2 regions of the Micromonospora sp. NPDC050187 genome follow, and region 1 is predicted to be linked to the other one. Evidence: riboswitches for the same ligand, from Rfam matches in the RefSeq annotation. Region 1 holds a riboswitch; the other holds the start of a gene.
The links. A riboswitch is a leader RNA that binds a small molecule or an ion and turns the genes downstream of it on or off. The one in region 1 is predicted to bind cyclic di-AMP.
Positions count from the first base shown of each region.

Region 2: it holds a riboswitch for cyclic di-AMP, as region 1 does, so the genes downstream of both, ACIBJE_RS06710 (coiled-coil domain-containing protein) here and ACIBJE_RS11575 (coiled-coil domain-containing protein) in region 1, are expected to answer to the same signal.

Region 1 covers NZ_JBITJH010000005.1:390,188-397,108, forward strand. The annotation lists gene ACIBJE_RS11555 (hypothetical protein) at 1-607, opposite strand, end outside; gene ACIBJE_RS11560 (hypothetical protein) at 764-1,141, opposite strand; gene ACIBJE_RS11565 (helix-turn-helix transcriptional regulator) at 1,350-1,703, opposite strand; gene ACIBJE_RS11570 (carbonic anhydrase) at 1,870-2,550, shown strand; gene ACIBJE_RS11575 (coiled-coil domain-containing protein) at 2,661-3,671, opposite strand; cyclic di-AMP (ydaO/yuaA leader) riboswitch at 3,675-3,806, opposite strand; gene ACIBJE_RS11580 (YibE/F family protein) at 3,973-5,289, opposite strand; gene ACIBJE_RS11585 (hypothetical protein) at 5,453-5,692, opposite strand; gene ACIBJE_RS11590 (DivIVA domain-containing protein) at 5,689-5,946, opposite strand; gene ACIBJE_RS11595 (hypothetical protein) at 5,943-6,632, opposite strand; gene ACIBJE_RS11600 (helix-turn-helix transcriptional regulator) at 6,801-6,921, shown strand, end outside.
Region 2 covers NZ_JBITJH010000003.1:200,321-207,241, forward strand. The annotation lists gene ACIBJE_RS06705 (PfkB family carbohydrate kinase) at 1-540, opposite strand, end outside; gene ACIBJE_RS06710 (coiled-coil domain-containing protein) at 706-1,770, opposite strand; cyclic di-AMP (ydaO/yuaA leader) riboswitch at 1,784-1,915, opposite strand; gene ACIBJE_RS06715 (cation diffusion facilitator family transporter) at 2,069-2,983, opposite strand; gene ACIBJE_RS06720 (HelD family protein) at 3,191-5,308, opposite strand; gene ACIBJE_RS06725 (alpha/beta fold hydrolase) at 5,432-6,358, opposite strand; gene ACIBJE_RS06730 (hypothetical protein) at 6,571-6,900, opposite strand.

The sequences.
Region 1 (6,921 bases):
GCCACGCTGTGCGCTCCCGTTCGGCGGCGGCCCCGTGTCGGGCGAGCAGGTGGTCCCGGACGGCCCGCCGCAGCACCAGTTCCTGCTCGACCGGGTGCAGCCGGGGGTCCCACCCGTTACGGTGCGCGAAGACGTCACTGAGCTGTTCCTCCGACAGCTCCCGACGCCAGTACGCGGCCAGCGCGGCCCGGTGCAGGTAACGCTCCCGGTCGGCGTATTCGGCCGGGGTCTGTGGAGTGTGCGGCAGGGGCAGGGCCGCGGCGGCGTCCAGGCGGCGCAGGGCCGCCTCGGCGTCCTCGTACGCCTGCCAGGCGGCTTCGACCGCCTCCTGGGCGGCGAGCCACTCGGCCCGCCGGCGCTCGGCGGTCACTGCGGCGCGCTCGGCGGCGACCGCCACCTCGTCGGCGTACCGGTCGAGGTCCTGTCGTTCCCGGGCCACCTCCAACTCGGTGGGGAGTACGGCCTGGCGGATGCGGTGGCCCGCGCGGAACCGGTCCGGGCGGGCGAGCAGGGTGGCGACGGCGGCCACGATGACGCCGAGGAGGGCCAGCCAGATGACGGCGGCCCGGGGTACGTCGAGCAGGACGGAGGAGAGGACGGTCTGCATCACCAGCACCTCGTGAGGGGAGGACGGGACAGGACTCAACGGGGTGCCCGGTCCGGGCGGGCACGGGGCGCGCGAGCGCGGCGGGACTCCCCGCCCACGGCGGACGTCGACCGGTCGGTCACGGGATCGTCCGGCCGGTCGGCCGTGGACGGTCGGTCAGGCCCGGGGCGGGCCGCGTCGGCCGACGCACCCCTGTCCGGGGTCGGCGGCCGGCGGCGGAAGCGGCGCGGTGACCGTGGTGGGGGTGTCCGGGTCGTCGGCGGGGCGGACCGGCGGCCCTCCGGCGTCGACGTGCTCGTCGACGGGGCGGGGCGGCACCGGTGCCACGACCGGCCGGGCGGCCGGGTGCGGGACGCTGGCGACCGGGGCCGGCCGGAGCTGGGGCAAGGCCGGTGACGACGCCTCGGCCGGGGCGGCGGCGGCCCCGCCGAAGGTCACCGTCAGGACCAGGGCGGTCAGCGCCAGGCGGGTGAGCACGCGCAGCGCGCGCAGCATCGTCGGCCCGATCGGGCGGACGAAGGCGGGTGGCTGCACGGTTCCAACCTAACGGCCGATCCGCCCGGTTGCCCGTCGGCGACCGTGGTGTGACCGGATCCACCGTTCGTCCCGGTCGCATCGCCGCTGGTCACGACCGCCACCAACGTCATCGCCGGACGGGCCGCCCGTCGACCGCCGTAACACCGAAGCCGGTCCCGCGTCGCGGCACATGCACTGTGGAGCGTCGAGGGTGGGCGGGCCGACGTCAGGAGGCGGGCGAGGGGGCGGCGACCGGGTCGGCGTCGCCCTGTTCGGTGAAGAGCGCGAGCAGGGCACCCACGTGCTGGTACGCCTCGGCGGGGTGCCGGAAGCGCCCGGCCGGGTTCACCGTGTACTCGTTGCGTCGACCGACCCGGGTGCGTTGGAGGTAGCCACCGGCCTCCAGGTCGGCCACGATCGCCTGCGCGGCCCGCTCGGTGACGCCCACCTCGTCGGCGACGTCCCGCAGCCGGGCGGTGGGGTTACGGGCGATGGCGAGCAGTACGTGTGCGTGGTTCGTGAGGAAGGTCCAGTTCCGTTGGCTCCCGTTCACACGCTGCGTCGTCGCCATGACCGTCATGTTATGGCCCTCCCTTCGCATTCGGCATTGCGCCCTCCGCTGTCAACACCTGAAATGCATATCACGTATCCCTTGACGTAGTTTGCGCTCCGTGTGACCGTGATGGCTGGCCGTGTCTCCCCCCGTCGGGCGGGCGGCCCCGGTCCGTAGGAGGGGTGGAGGAGCCATGGCCGTTCCTGGTGCACAGCAGTCTCCGACAAGTCCCGCGCAGGCGCTGGTCGAGCTGCAGTCGGGCAACCGGCGCTTCGTCACCGGCAACCCGCTGCACCCCAACCAGGACGCCGGGCACCGGGCCGCGGTGGCCGACGGGCAGCACCCCTTCGCGGTCGTGCTCGGCTGCTCCGACTCCCGGCTGGCCGCCGAGATCATCTTCGACCGGGGCCTCGGTGACCTCTTCGTGGTCCGGACCGCCGGGCACATCGTCGGCACCGAGGTGCTCGGCAGCGTCGAGTACGCGGTGAGCGTCCTGGAGACCCCGCTGGTGGTCGTGCTCGGCCACGACTCCTGCGGGGCGGTGCAGGCAGCCCGGGAGGCCGACGGCGCCGGGACGACGCCCCCCGGCTACCTGGGTGCGGTCGTGGGAGCGGTGGTGCCGAGCCTCCGCCAGGCCGCCCGGCAGGGCATCGACGACATCGACGGGATCGTCGACATCCACATCGACCACACCGTCGAGATGTTGCTGGAGCATTCGGTGACGCTCAACCGGGCGGTGCGGGAGGGGCGGTGCGCGGTGGTCGGCATGTCGTACCGGCTGGCCGCCGGTGAGGTGCGGGTGGTCCGCTCGGCGTCCGCCACCGAGGACGTCGCCCTCGCCGCCGGCCCGGTCGCCCCCTCGGCCCGCCACTGACCCGGCCGGTCCCCTCGGCCCGCCACTGACCCGGTCGGCTCCGGCCGGCCGCGCGAACGGGCCCCGCCTCCGGTCGAACGGATGCGGGGCCCGGGTCTTCGTGCGCGGGGTCAGAGCATGGACACGTGGACGTGGTCCGTGTGGTCGGAGGGCCCGCTGTACGAACTCCAGCCGGTCGCCGGGAACCAGATCTGCTTGTTCCAGATCACGTAGTAAATGCCCAGCCGGTCGGCGTTACGGACCAGGAACGCGGTGAGGTTGTTCCCGTACATCCGCTCCTTGTTGGTGTCCCACCGGCTGAACCCCGACTTCTGGAGCGACCAGTCGCAGGCCCGCCCCTTGGGGTGCTCGTACGGCCCACCCGGTCGGTAGCACCCGACGAACATGTCGAAGCCGGCCCGCTTGACCTCCTTGTACATGTGCAGGGTGCGCGGGGTGATGCAGCCGCCGGTGGTCGGGTCGTCCTCGGTGCAGCCCAGCGGACGCCAGTTGCCGTTGCTGTCCCGCCCGGGGCCGATCCGGGCGACCGGGGAGGTGGCGTCCACCAGGCCACCGGTCAACCCGACGCCGCCGACCAGGGCGAGCGACTTCTCCGCCTCGCGTTTGCGCTTCTTCAGGATGTCGGCCTGCTTCTGCTGCTCCAGCACCTCGGCGTCGAGCGCCTTCTTGGCTCGTTCCGCCTGGTCCTTGGCGGCGGCCACCGCGGCGACCTTCTTGCTGTTGACCATGTTCATCTCGTCCAGCGCGCTGGCCCGCTTGACGAACGAGTCGGGTGTGTTGCTCTCCAGCAACATGGAGGCGGGGCCGACCCGGCCGGTCATGTAGGACCGCACGGCGATCGTGGCCACCTGCGGCGTGAGCGCCTTCAGCTCGTTCTGGGCCCGCCGGACCTCCAGGGCGAGGGTGAGCTGACGCTTCTGCGAGGCGTTGAGTTTCGCCTGGGCCTGGGTGTAGCTCCGGTTCGCCTCCTCGATCACCTCGTTGAGGAGCTTCGGCTGCTCTCCGTCGTGCCCAGACGGGCTCGACGGCTCCGCCAGCGCCGGCGCGGGCCCGGCGGCCACGGCGAAGGCGGCGAGCACGGCCACGACAGGCTTCAGCCAGCGGCGTAGGGGTGCCGTCACAGTCTTCCCTTCCGTCGACCGCCGACCGGGTTAGCTGACGGGTTCGGGGCGGAAGTGGCCCCTACCGCTGACGCGGATGCACCCCATGAACCTGGTTCCCCGATTCGCCGGTGGGCGATTAGGCGGTGGCCCCGCTGGCGCCGGTGCGCGCCTTCGGCGGTAACCGGCAGCGAGGTTACCTGACAGTGGGCGTGGGGTTCTACGCCCGGATCCCGACCAAAAGCGTTATTTCCCTATTGCTTTCGGTCACTCCTGTCACATTTGTCAAGATCGTAGCAGCTGGTGGTCACGCTGCGCAGTGTCACCAGGGCGGATCCGTGTTCCCCGGGCGGCCCGGTCCGTGGCCGGAATCGGTGACCCCGGTGGCGGCACGGGGACCGCTGAGGGCGGCCAGGGCCTCGTCCCGCTCCCCGGCGGGCCGGGGCAGGCGGCGGCTCGGCGTGCCACCCCGTCCGGCGGTGGTCACCAGGGCGGCCAGGCCGGTGGTGATCGGTACGGCGGCGATCAGCCCGAGCGTGGCGACGATGCTGCGGACGATCTCCTGGGCGAGGAACTCGCTGCTCACGATCTCGCTGATCCCGCGCGTGTCGGCGGTCAGCAACAGCAGCAGGGGCAGCGACGCCCCCGCGTACGCCAGCACGATCGTGTTGACCGTCGAGGCGATGTGCGCCCGGCCGACCCGGGTGGCCGCCCGGTAGAGCTGGAGCCGGGTGAGGTCGGGATTGGCGTGGGCCAGCTCGGTGACCGTGGCGGCCTGGGTGACCGTGACGTCGTCCAGGACGCCCAGGGAGCCGATGATGATGCCGGCCAGGAGCAACCCGTGCAGGTCGACGTCGGCCTGGAACATCGACAGCGTGGTGGCGTCCTCGGAGCCGTACCCGGTCAGGTGGGTGAACGCGGTCGCCAGGCTGCCGAGCAGGCCGGTGAGCACCAGGCTGGCCAGGGTGCCGAGGACCGCGACGGAGGTCTGCGCGGTGACCCCGTGGGTGAGATACAACACCACGAACATGATGAGCGCGGCGCCGGTGACCGCCACCGGCAGCGGAGCCTGCCCGGCGCTGATGCCGGGCAGCACGAAAACGAGCAGGATGGCGAAGCTGGCCGCCAGCCCGCCGAGCGCGGCCAGGCCGCGCCACCGGCCGAACGCGACGATGGCGGCGGCGAACGCCAGGGCCAGCCAGATCAACGGCTTCCCCCGCTGGTGGGCGGCGATGCTGTAGCTGCTGACCGTCGGATCGGCCGGGTCGGTCAGCACCACCAGGACGATCTCGTCGCCGACCTCCACCGAGGGTGAGCCCGGCCCGGCGGGCAGCGCCGTCTCGACCTGCTGTCCGGCGTCCGGCCCGGTGTCGACGCTCACCGTGGCGGTGCCGCACGGCCCCTCCACCGTGCCCTCCGGGGCCTCCGGCGTGGGTGGGCAGGGCTCGGTGACCACCCGCGTCACCGTGCCGTGGTAGCGGGCCGCGTCCTCGCCGCCGCCCACCGACGGGGCGTCGCGGGGCCAGAGCACCAGCGCCGCGACCAGGGTCACCAGGAAGAGCGGGACCACGGTCGCGATCAGGACACGCCGTACCCGCGGCGGCGCAGCGGCAATGGGGCGGCTGTGGTCGTGGCCCATGCTTCTCCCAACGGTCCTGGCGTGGCGGGTGCCCTGGCCGGACCATTCTGCCGGCTCCGAAGTCGCAGCTCGCAGCCTGTTCGGCGGTCCGGCCCGGTTCCGCGCGGCTCGGTAGGGAGTTCGTCGGCACGCTGTGGAGCTGCCCCGTCCATGCGCCCACCGGTCACCGGCACCTCCCGTCGTGCCCGATCGGCAGCACACACCGCCGTCCGTCGCCCAGCCGCGCGTCACACCAGATCCGGGTACGCCGCGACTGGTCGTCCTCAGCGCTGAGCGTGGCCTCCCCGAAGTCCAGTTCCGGCACGTGCCCGAGGGAGTCGCGCAGCGCCACCACGAGGGCGACGGCGTACCCCCGGTCGGGCAGCGTCAGCGGCAGGTGCAGGACCCAACGGCTCAACGTCACCACCGCCCGTGCCGAGGGCCGGAGTCCGCCGGCCGGCGCTGGGCGTACTCGGACTGCCAGCAGCGCAGCGCCTGACGAATCCGGTCGCCGTCGGCCTCCACGACCCGGATGTGCCGGTGCAGCCGCTCCACCTCCCCGGCGACCCGGTCGAGATGGGAGCGGACCTGATCCGGTGCGAGTCCGCGCCAGCACCGGTCGAATTCCGCGCTCCGGATCTGGTGCGGCCCGAGCCGCTTGCCGGTCAGGTAGATCACGGCCGTCGACCTCTCCCTGCCGGGTCCGCCGCGTTCGCGGGAAACTGCGCCGCGAGCGCGGCGACGGTCTCCCGCAGGGCGGCGGCGGTCAGTTCGAGCTGCCCGGCGGCCCGTGCCCATTCCCCGGTCGCCGCCTCGACGGTCGGGCCGTCCTCCCCGGCGGCCCGGAGCTGTTCCCCGGCCACCCTGATCCGGTGCGGGAACCGGTCGATCCGGTCCGCCGCCGCGCGGAGCCGGACGACGACCGCCTCCACCGTGGCGGCCACGTCGAGGCCGGGTGCGCCTCGTCCGCAAGCCGTTCGCAGGCGCGCGACGCCCAGGCCGAGCAGCCGCTCCGCCTCGTCAGCCAGGTCCAGCGCGTGATCGGCGCCCCGCTGCGCCGCGCGCAGAGCGGGATTTGCGGCGCCGACCCGCACCCGTTCCAGCAGGACGACGGCCGCGCCGACCGCGACGTACGCCTCCCGCAACTCGTCGGCGACCCCGGACACCGCCCAGGCGGCACTGGCCGCCGGCACGTTTCTGACCTGCGGGTACGCGGGCGGCACCGGCGCGACGGCCGGCTCGACCGGCACCGACAGGTACCGGTCCGGGCAGGGCCAGGCGCAGCCGCAGCTACAGCGCCGCCAGGCCGTACGCCAGTCGCGGCGGTGACGCGGAGCGAGCGGGACGGAATGGTGTCGGGGCACGGGACCTCCCTCTTTCGGCATTTCGGCGATGTCGTGGTGACCGTGGGTGTACAGCCTGCCCGCCTCGCCCTAGGATTCCGAACACTCCGCTTCGTCATGACGACCGTGGGTGACCGTCTCGGGCTGGGTGGGGTACTGCGACGTGGACCGAGGAGAGTGGGGGAACGTGTGGGAATCTCGCCGTCCGAGTTCCTGTTGCGCGAGCTGCGTCGGCGGCGGGTGGCCGCCGGACTGACCCAGGACGCGTTGGGTGAGCGGGTGCACTACTCGAACACGCACGTCAGCGCGA
Region 2 (6,921 bases), on a different contig from region 1:
GAAGAACAGGCCGCTGGCGAGCACCGCGTCGAGGTGCTCACCGGAGAGGTCGGCGACCACCCGGCCGCCGTTCGCGCCGAGGTCGGCGGCGAACCGTCGGTAGAGGTCGGGCGGAACGAGGGACGGCGCGCCGGGGCCGCTGAGCACACTGACCGGTGCGCGCAGTCCCTCGCCGAGCGCCAGGTTGTACAACTCGTCCAGCTCGTGGCGGGTCAACGGGTGACCGGGGACGTCGGCTACCTCCCGCCGGGCCCCGTCCCGGCGGTCGTGCACGTACCCGCCGCTGGCGGTGTCCCGCAGCACCCGCTTCAGCCGCACCCCCTCGGTGACCAGCAGGGGTTCGAGCACCTGACCGATCTCGCCGCCGAGGCTGGCGCAGAGCACCACGGGCACCCCGAGCGACATGATCATCCGAGCCTGCCAGACCCCCTGCCCGCCCGGATGCAGGTGCAGTTCGGTCTCGTCGCTCGGCTGGTCGATGGTGACCGTCAGCACGGGTGCCGGCGCGAAGACCATCACGTACCCGTCGGGGCCGTCCATGGGTGCCGCCTCTCGTCCGCTCGCGCGGCCCGGTTTCCCCTCCCGGGGGCGCTCATGCGACCCCTTTCGGGGGTTGTGGCGGGAGGTGTCCGGGTTCGCCGGCCGGGGGGCCGACAGCCGTGCGGCCCGCCACCCCGGTCGGGGTGACGGGCCGCGCCGGGTGGCTCAGTACACCGACAGGTGGACGTGGTTGGTGTGGTCGCTGGACGGGTCGCCGTTGGCGCCGCTGTACGACTTCCACCCGCTGCTGGGCAACCAGATCTGCCGGTACCAGATGACGTAGAGCACGCCGAGCCGGCTGGCGTTGTTCTTGAAGTACGCCGCCAGGTTGTCGCCGTACGTCTTGTCGCCGCCGGTGGCGTCGCCACCGAAGCCGTTCTTCTGCGCGGCGAAGTCGCAGGCCCGGCCCTTGGGGTGCTCCCCGGAACCGCCGGGGCGGTAGCAGGAGACGTACCGGGTGAAGCCCGCGGCCTTGGCCTGGTTGAGCGCGTGCAGCGTACGCGGGGTGATGCAGCCGTCGGCGGGTGTCGGGTCGTTGACGCTGCACGACTCGGACGGCCAGGAGCCGTCGGCGTTGCGCGGCGCCGGCTTCGCCGTGGCGGACCGGGTCGACTTGCTGCCCCCGCTGGGGGTGGTGGCCGCCGCTTTCCGGTTGGCGACCACCAGTGCCTGCTCGGCCTGCTGCTTGCGCTTCTCCATCACCGCGACCTGCTTGCGCTGCTCGGTGATCTCCCGGTTCAGTGCCGACTTGGCCCGGTTGGCCTGCTCCCGGGTGCTGAGCAGGCCCCGCAGCTCGCGGTCCTCGTTGGCGGCGACCGCGTCGAGCGCGGCGACCCGGTCCATGAAGCTGTCCGGCGAGTCGCTGGTCAGCAACGCCGAGGCCGGCCCGAGTCGGCCGGTCCGGTACGCCAGCCCGGCGATCACGCCGACCTTCTCGTCGCGGATCGCCAGGTCCTTCTCGATGGTGACGAGCTGTTCGTTGATCTTCTGCTGGCGAGTGACCGACTTCGCGAGCGCGTCCTTCGCGTCGAGCCACCCCTTGCTGGCCGCCTCGAGTTGGGCGCGCAGTGCCGGGGTGCCTCCCTCGGGATCGTCGCCGGGGGCCCTGGCCGCCAGCGGAGGCGCCGCCGCGACAGGGGCCACGACGGCCGGCGTGGCCGCGACGCCCAGGGCGAGTGTCGCGGCGATCAGTGCCGCCATCCGGGCGGCGGTACGTCGTACGGGTGCCACTACTGGCATGCACATGTCCTTCCGTCAGCCGCCGACCGGGTTAGCTGACGGGTTCGGGACGGAAGATCCCTACCGCTCACGCGGATGCACCCCAAGAACGTGGTTCCCCGGCTCGCCGTCACCGGCGATTAGGCGGCGGTCACCGCAGGCGCCGGAGGGCGCCGCCTGGCGGTGGCCGGGTCCGAGACTACCGAAGCCGGTCTCCCACGGGCAGCGTTGGCCACACCACTCCCGCGAGATGACACCGGCATAACTGACATAGCGGGACAATACACTCCGAGATTTAAGTCTGTCCTAATTACCACTCGACCCGGCCGCAGATGCCCGGTGACTCGCCGGGTTCGACCTGGAGGGTGGCGTGGTCGATGTGGAAATCCTCGTGCAGCGCGGTCCGCGCGGCGGCCAGCACGCTGCCGACCTCGGCCGCCGGGTCCGTGGTCAGGTGGGCCGAGGCGACCTCCATCCCCGAGGTCAGCGTCCAGAGGTGCAGGTCGTGCACCTCGACCACGCCCGGTACGGCGCTCAGCCGGTCGTGTACCGCGCTGACCTGGAGGTGCTCCGGCGCGGCCTGGACCAGGATGCGCAGCGCCGCCCGGCCCAGCCGCCAGGTGCGCGGCAGGATAAAGACGCCGATCGCCACCGCGACCAGCGGGTCGGCCCACCACCAGTCGGTGAGCGCGATGACCACCGCGGCGGCGATCACGCCGACGGAGCCGAGCAGGTCCGCCAGCACCTCCAGGTACGCCCCGCGCAGGTTGATGCTCTCCTTCGCGCCCTCGCGCAGCAGCGCGAAGGCAACCAGGTTCGCCAGCAGGCCGAGCACCGCCACCACCAGCATCGGGCCGATGGTCACCTCCGGCGGGTCGCCGAACCGGCGGACCGCCTCGACGAGCACGTAGACCGCGACCCCGGAGAGCAGGACGGCATTGGCCAGGGCGGCGAGCACCTCCAGCCGGTAGAGGCCGAACGTGCGCTGCGGATCCCGGCCGGCCCGTCGGGCGGCGGTGATCGCGGCCAGCGCCATGCCGATGCCGAGCACGTCGGTGAACATGTGGCCGGCGTCGGAGAGCAGGGCCAGCGACCCGGTGCCGAGCGCGGTCACCGCCTCGACCACCATCAGGGTGGCGAGCAGGCCGAACGCGGCCCAGAGTCGGCCGGTGTGCCGCTGCGCGGCGTGCGCGATCCCGCCGTGGTGGTCATGACCTGCGCCCACGCCCCCACCCTCCGTTCCCCGTTCGGTCCGGACCCAATGTATGTTCACATCGCTATGTATGCAAGTAAGTGTCGGTCATTGGCCGGAGCGAAAGCCGCGGAGGTAGCACGGGTAGGTAACAAGGGACCCCTGCTACCAGCGCACCCCCGCCTCGGCAGGCAGGCGGCCGAGGCGGGGGTGCAAGGTAGGAGGTGGGAGTGGGACGGGTCAGGTGACCGGGTCGATGGTGGTGAGCCGCTGGGTGGCCCGGGAGAGGGCCACGTAGAGGGTCCGCACGCCCGAACCCGGCTCGGCGCGGATCTCGCCCGGGGCGACCAGTGCCACGCCGTCGTACTCCATGCCCTTGGCCTGGAGGCTGGTCACCACCTGGAGGCGCGGCGAGTCCAGGTGGGCCAGCCAGCCGGCCACCTCGTCCCGGCGGGGCACCGGCGTGATCACGCCCACCGTCCCGGCCACCTCCGCCAGTAGCGCGCCGACCGCCTCGGCCGTCCGCGTCGCCAGCTGCGCCGCCGGCACGGTCAGCGCCACCGGGTGCACGCCGGTGGAGCGGACCGCCGTCGGCAGCGGCAGGTCCGGGTGGACGGTGCGGATCTCCGCCGCCGCCACCGCGAAGATCTCGGCCGAGTTGCGGTAGTTCGTGGTCAGGGTGAACTCGTGTCGCTTGCGCCGGCCGAGCGCCTGGTCGCGGGCCCGGCCCAGCTCCGCCGGGTCGCCGGTCCAGGCGGTCTGCGCCGGGTCGCCGACCACCGTCCAGGACGCGAGCCGACCCCGCCGGCCGAGCATCCGCCACTGCATCGGCGACACGTCCTGTGCCTCGTCCACCACCACGTGCGCGTAGTCGCGGTAGTCGGCCGGACGCTCCCGGGCCGCCGCCCGCTGGGCGCGCTGCCGGTCGGCGAAGGTGCTGAGCTCCCGGACGCCGCCGGCGAGCTGGAACGGGTCGCGCCGACGACGGGCGGGCTTCATGGGCTGGCCGAGCAGCGTGTCCAGCTCGTCCAGGAGCGCGATGTCGGCGATGGTCAGCCCGTCGCGGTCCAGCGTCCGCCAGGCCGCCGTCAGCGTGCGGATCTCCGCGCCGGAGAGGATCCCCCCGGCGTACGCGCGCAGCCGCTCCGGCCGGGCCAGCCAACCGAGCACGTGACGCGGGTGCAGACGCGGCCACCAGGCCTTGAGGAACTCGCGGAACTCCGTCCGGTCGGCCAGTTCGTCCTCGAAGACCCGCTGCTGGGGTAGGCCGGAGACGCCGATCCGGCGGGCCTGTGCCCAGAGCGCGGCGAAGATCCCGTCGAAGCCGGCCCGGCGCACCTCGTTGCGGCGGGCACCCCGGGGCAGTGCCCGGGTGCGGATCGCGTCCAGCTCGGGACGGGCCAGCCGGAGCAACTGCCCCCGGTAGAGCAGGCGCAGTTCGTCCGGGCCGTCCGGGACGGCGTCCCGGGTCGCGCGTTCCAGCACCCGGCGCATCCGCAGCGAGCCCTTGACCGCCGCCACCTCCGGCGGGTCGGTGCGGGTGGCGGACATGCCGGGAAAGAGGGAGCCGAGGGAGTGCAGGGTGGCCGTCTCCTCGCCGAGGGACGGCAGCACCGAGGCGATGTACTCGACGAAGACCGTCGACGGGCCGACCACCAGGATGCCGCCGCCGGCGTACCGGCTGCGGTCGGAGTACAGCAGGTACGCCGCGCGGTGCAGGGCCACCGCCGTCTTGCCGGTGCCCGGTCCGCCGGAGACGATCGTCACGCCCGAGCCGGGGGAGCGGATCGCCTCGTCCTGCTCCCGCTGGATGGTGGCGACGATGTCCCGCATGCCCCGCCCGGTGGCCCGGGAGAGGGTGGCCAGCAGCGCGCCGTCGCCGACCACCGGCATCTCCGGCGGGGCCGAGGCCGGGTCGAGCAGGTCGTCTTCGATGCGGGTGACCCGCTCGGCGGAGGACCCGATGGTGCGCCGCCGCACCACGCCCAGCGGCTGAGCCGGGGTGGCCTGGTAGAACGCCGCCGCGGCCGGGGCCCGCCAGTCCACCACCAGGGTCTCGGCGTCCTCGCCGCGTACGCCGAGCCGACCCACGTGCAGCACCGACCGGTCCCGCAGGTCGAGCCGGCCGAAGACCAGCCCCTCGTGTTCGGCGTCGAGCAGGTGCCGGCGCTGGGCGGCGTGGAAGACCATCGCGTCCCGCTCGACCAGCGCCCCGAAGTTGCCCACCTTGGCCAGCCGGTAGCCCTCGCGTTCGGCCTGGGCGGCCGACCGCCGCAGCTCGGCCAGCCGGGCGTACACCCGGTCGAGATGCCGCTGCTCGGCGGCCATCTCCTGCTCGAGGGTGCTCTGGTCGGTCACGCACGGGCTCCTGTGCTGGCGGTGGCGGACGGCGCGGACCCGCGCCAACCTGACCCGGCCGAGGGTACGGGCAGCGGCTCGACCGGCGGTCGGGCCATCCCGATCCGGACGCGACCAGTCCCGTTATAACCTGATGGAGGAAGTGGTGCCGGGAGTGGCCAGCGCCTGCCGGAGCACGGCCACGACCGCCGCGTTGACCTCGTCCGGGCGCTCCATCATCAGCATGTGGCCGCCACCGGGGCAGACGGTCAGCTCGGTGGCCGGCAGCACCTGCGCGATCGACTCCGCGCACGGTGGCGGGGTGAGCCGGTCCCGGTCGCCGACCAGCGCCGCCGCCGGCACGTCCCCCAGCTCGGCGAGGGTGTCCAGGCGGTGCTGGGCGCCGATCGAGGCCCGGAAGCCGCCGATCGAGCGCAGCGAGGCGTGGGCCACCGCCGAGGTGACCAGTCGGATGTCCGTCGGGTCGCACCGGTCGCCGAAGAGCAGCCAGCGCAGGGAGGGCCGCAGGGCGCGCAGCAGGGCGCGCGGTGGCCGCCACGAGCCGCACCGGGCCAGCACCCCGGCCCCGGTGGTCTCGGCCAGCCGGATCAGCCGGGCGATCCGGGGCGAGAGTCCGTACGCGGTGTGGGTGTGCCCCTCGGCGGTGGTGGCCACGAAGACCAGGCCCGCCGTGCGGGTGGCGAAGTGCGTGGGGTGGCGGTGCGCGTACTCCATGATCGTCATGCCGCCCATGGAGTGCCCGACCAGCACCACCGGTCCGGTCGGCGCGACCTCGTCCAGGACGGCCGCCAGGTCGTCGCCGAGCTGCGCCAGGGTCGCCGTGCGCAGCGCCATGCAGCTCGACCGGCCGTGTCCCCGGGCGTCGTAGGTGACCAGCCGTACCCGGTCGCCGAACTGCTTCCCGATGCCGGCGAGCTGCCGGTGCCAGCTGCGTCCGTCCAGCGTCCAGCCGTGCAGCAGGACCGCGGTGACCTCGGCGTCGGCCGGCCCGGTCGTCTCTCCGTGCAACCGGACACCGTCCGGCAGCCGCACCTCGAACCCCTCCGGCATCGCCACCTCCCCAAGGCCGGACCGACCCGCACGGGGGTACCCGGCGGTAACCAACGGCTACCCGCCATGGCACCACGCGAATCGTCCGACGGAAAGAATCGCCGTCCCGGGTTCGCGCCCCGAGGGAAATCTACCGATGCGAATGCCGCTCACGACAGAGCCGCCCGCCGGAAGATCCGGCGGGCGGCTCTGGGTGTCGCGGACGGGGCGGCTCAGGCCTCGAACACGCCGGCCTCGACCAGGCGCTTCTCGGTCGCGTCCCAGCCGTCACCCGGGTGGCTGGCGTTCAGGTTGCTGATCTCCGCCCGGATCTTGGCGGCGTGGCCGGCGGCGGCCAGCACCCGGATCTCCTCGACGAACGCCTCGGAGTCGGTGCGCAGGTGCGCGGTCTTGCCGTTGGTCAGGTTCCGCACGTAGGCGTGCTTGCCGCCGTTGAGCGGGATGAGGTACTTGAACTCGCCCAGCACGCTGAGGGCGCCACCCTGGCCAGCCTGGCCGGCCCGGACTGACGCGCGCGCGGTCTTAGAGGTGTTGCTCGCCACGGAGGTACTCCTTGCAAGACG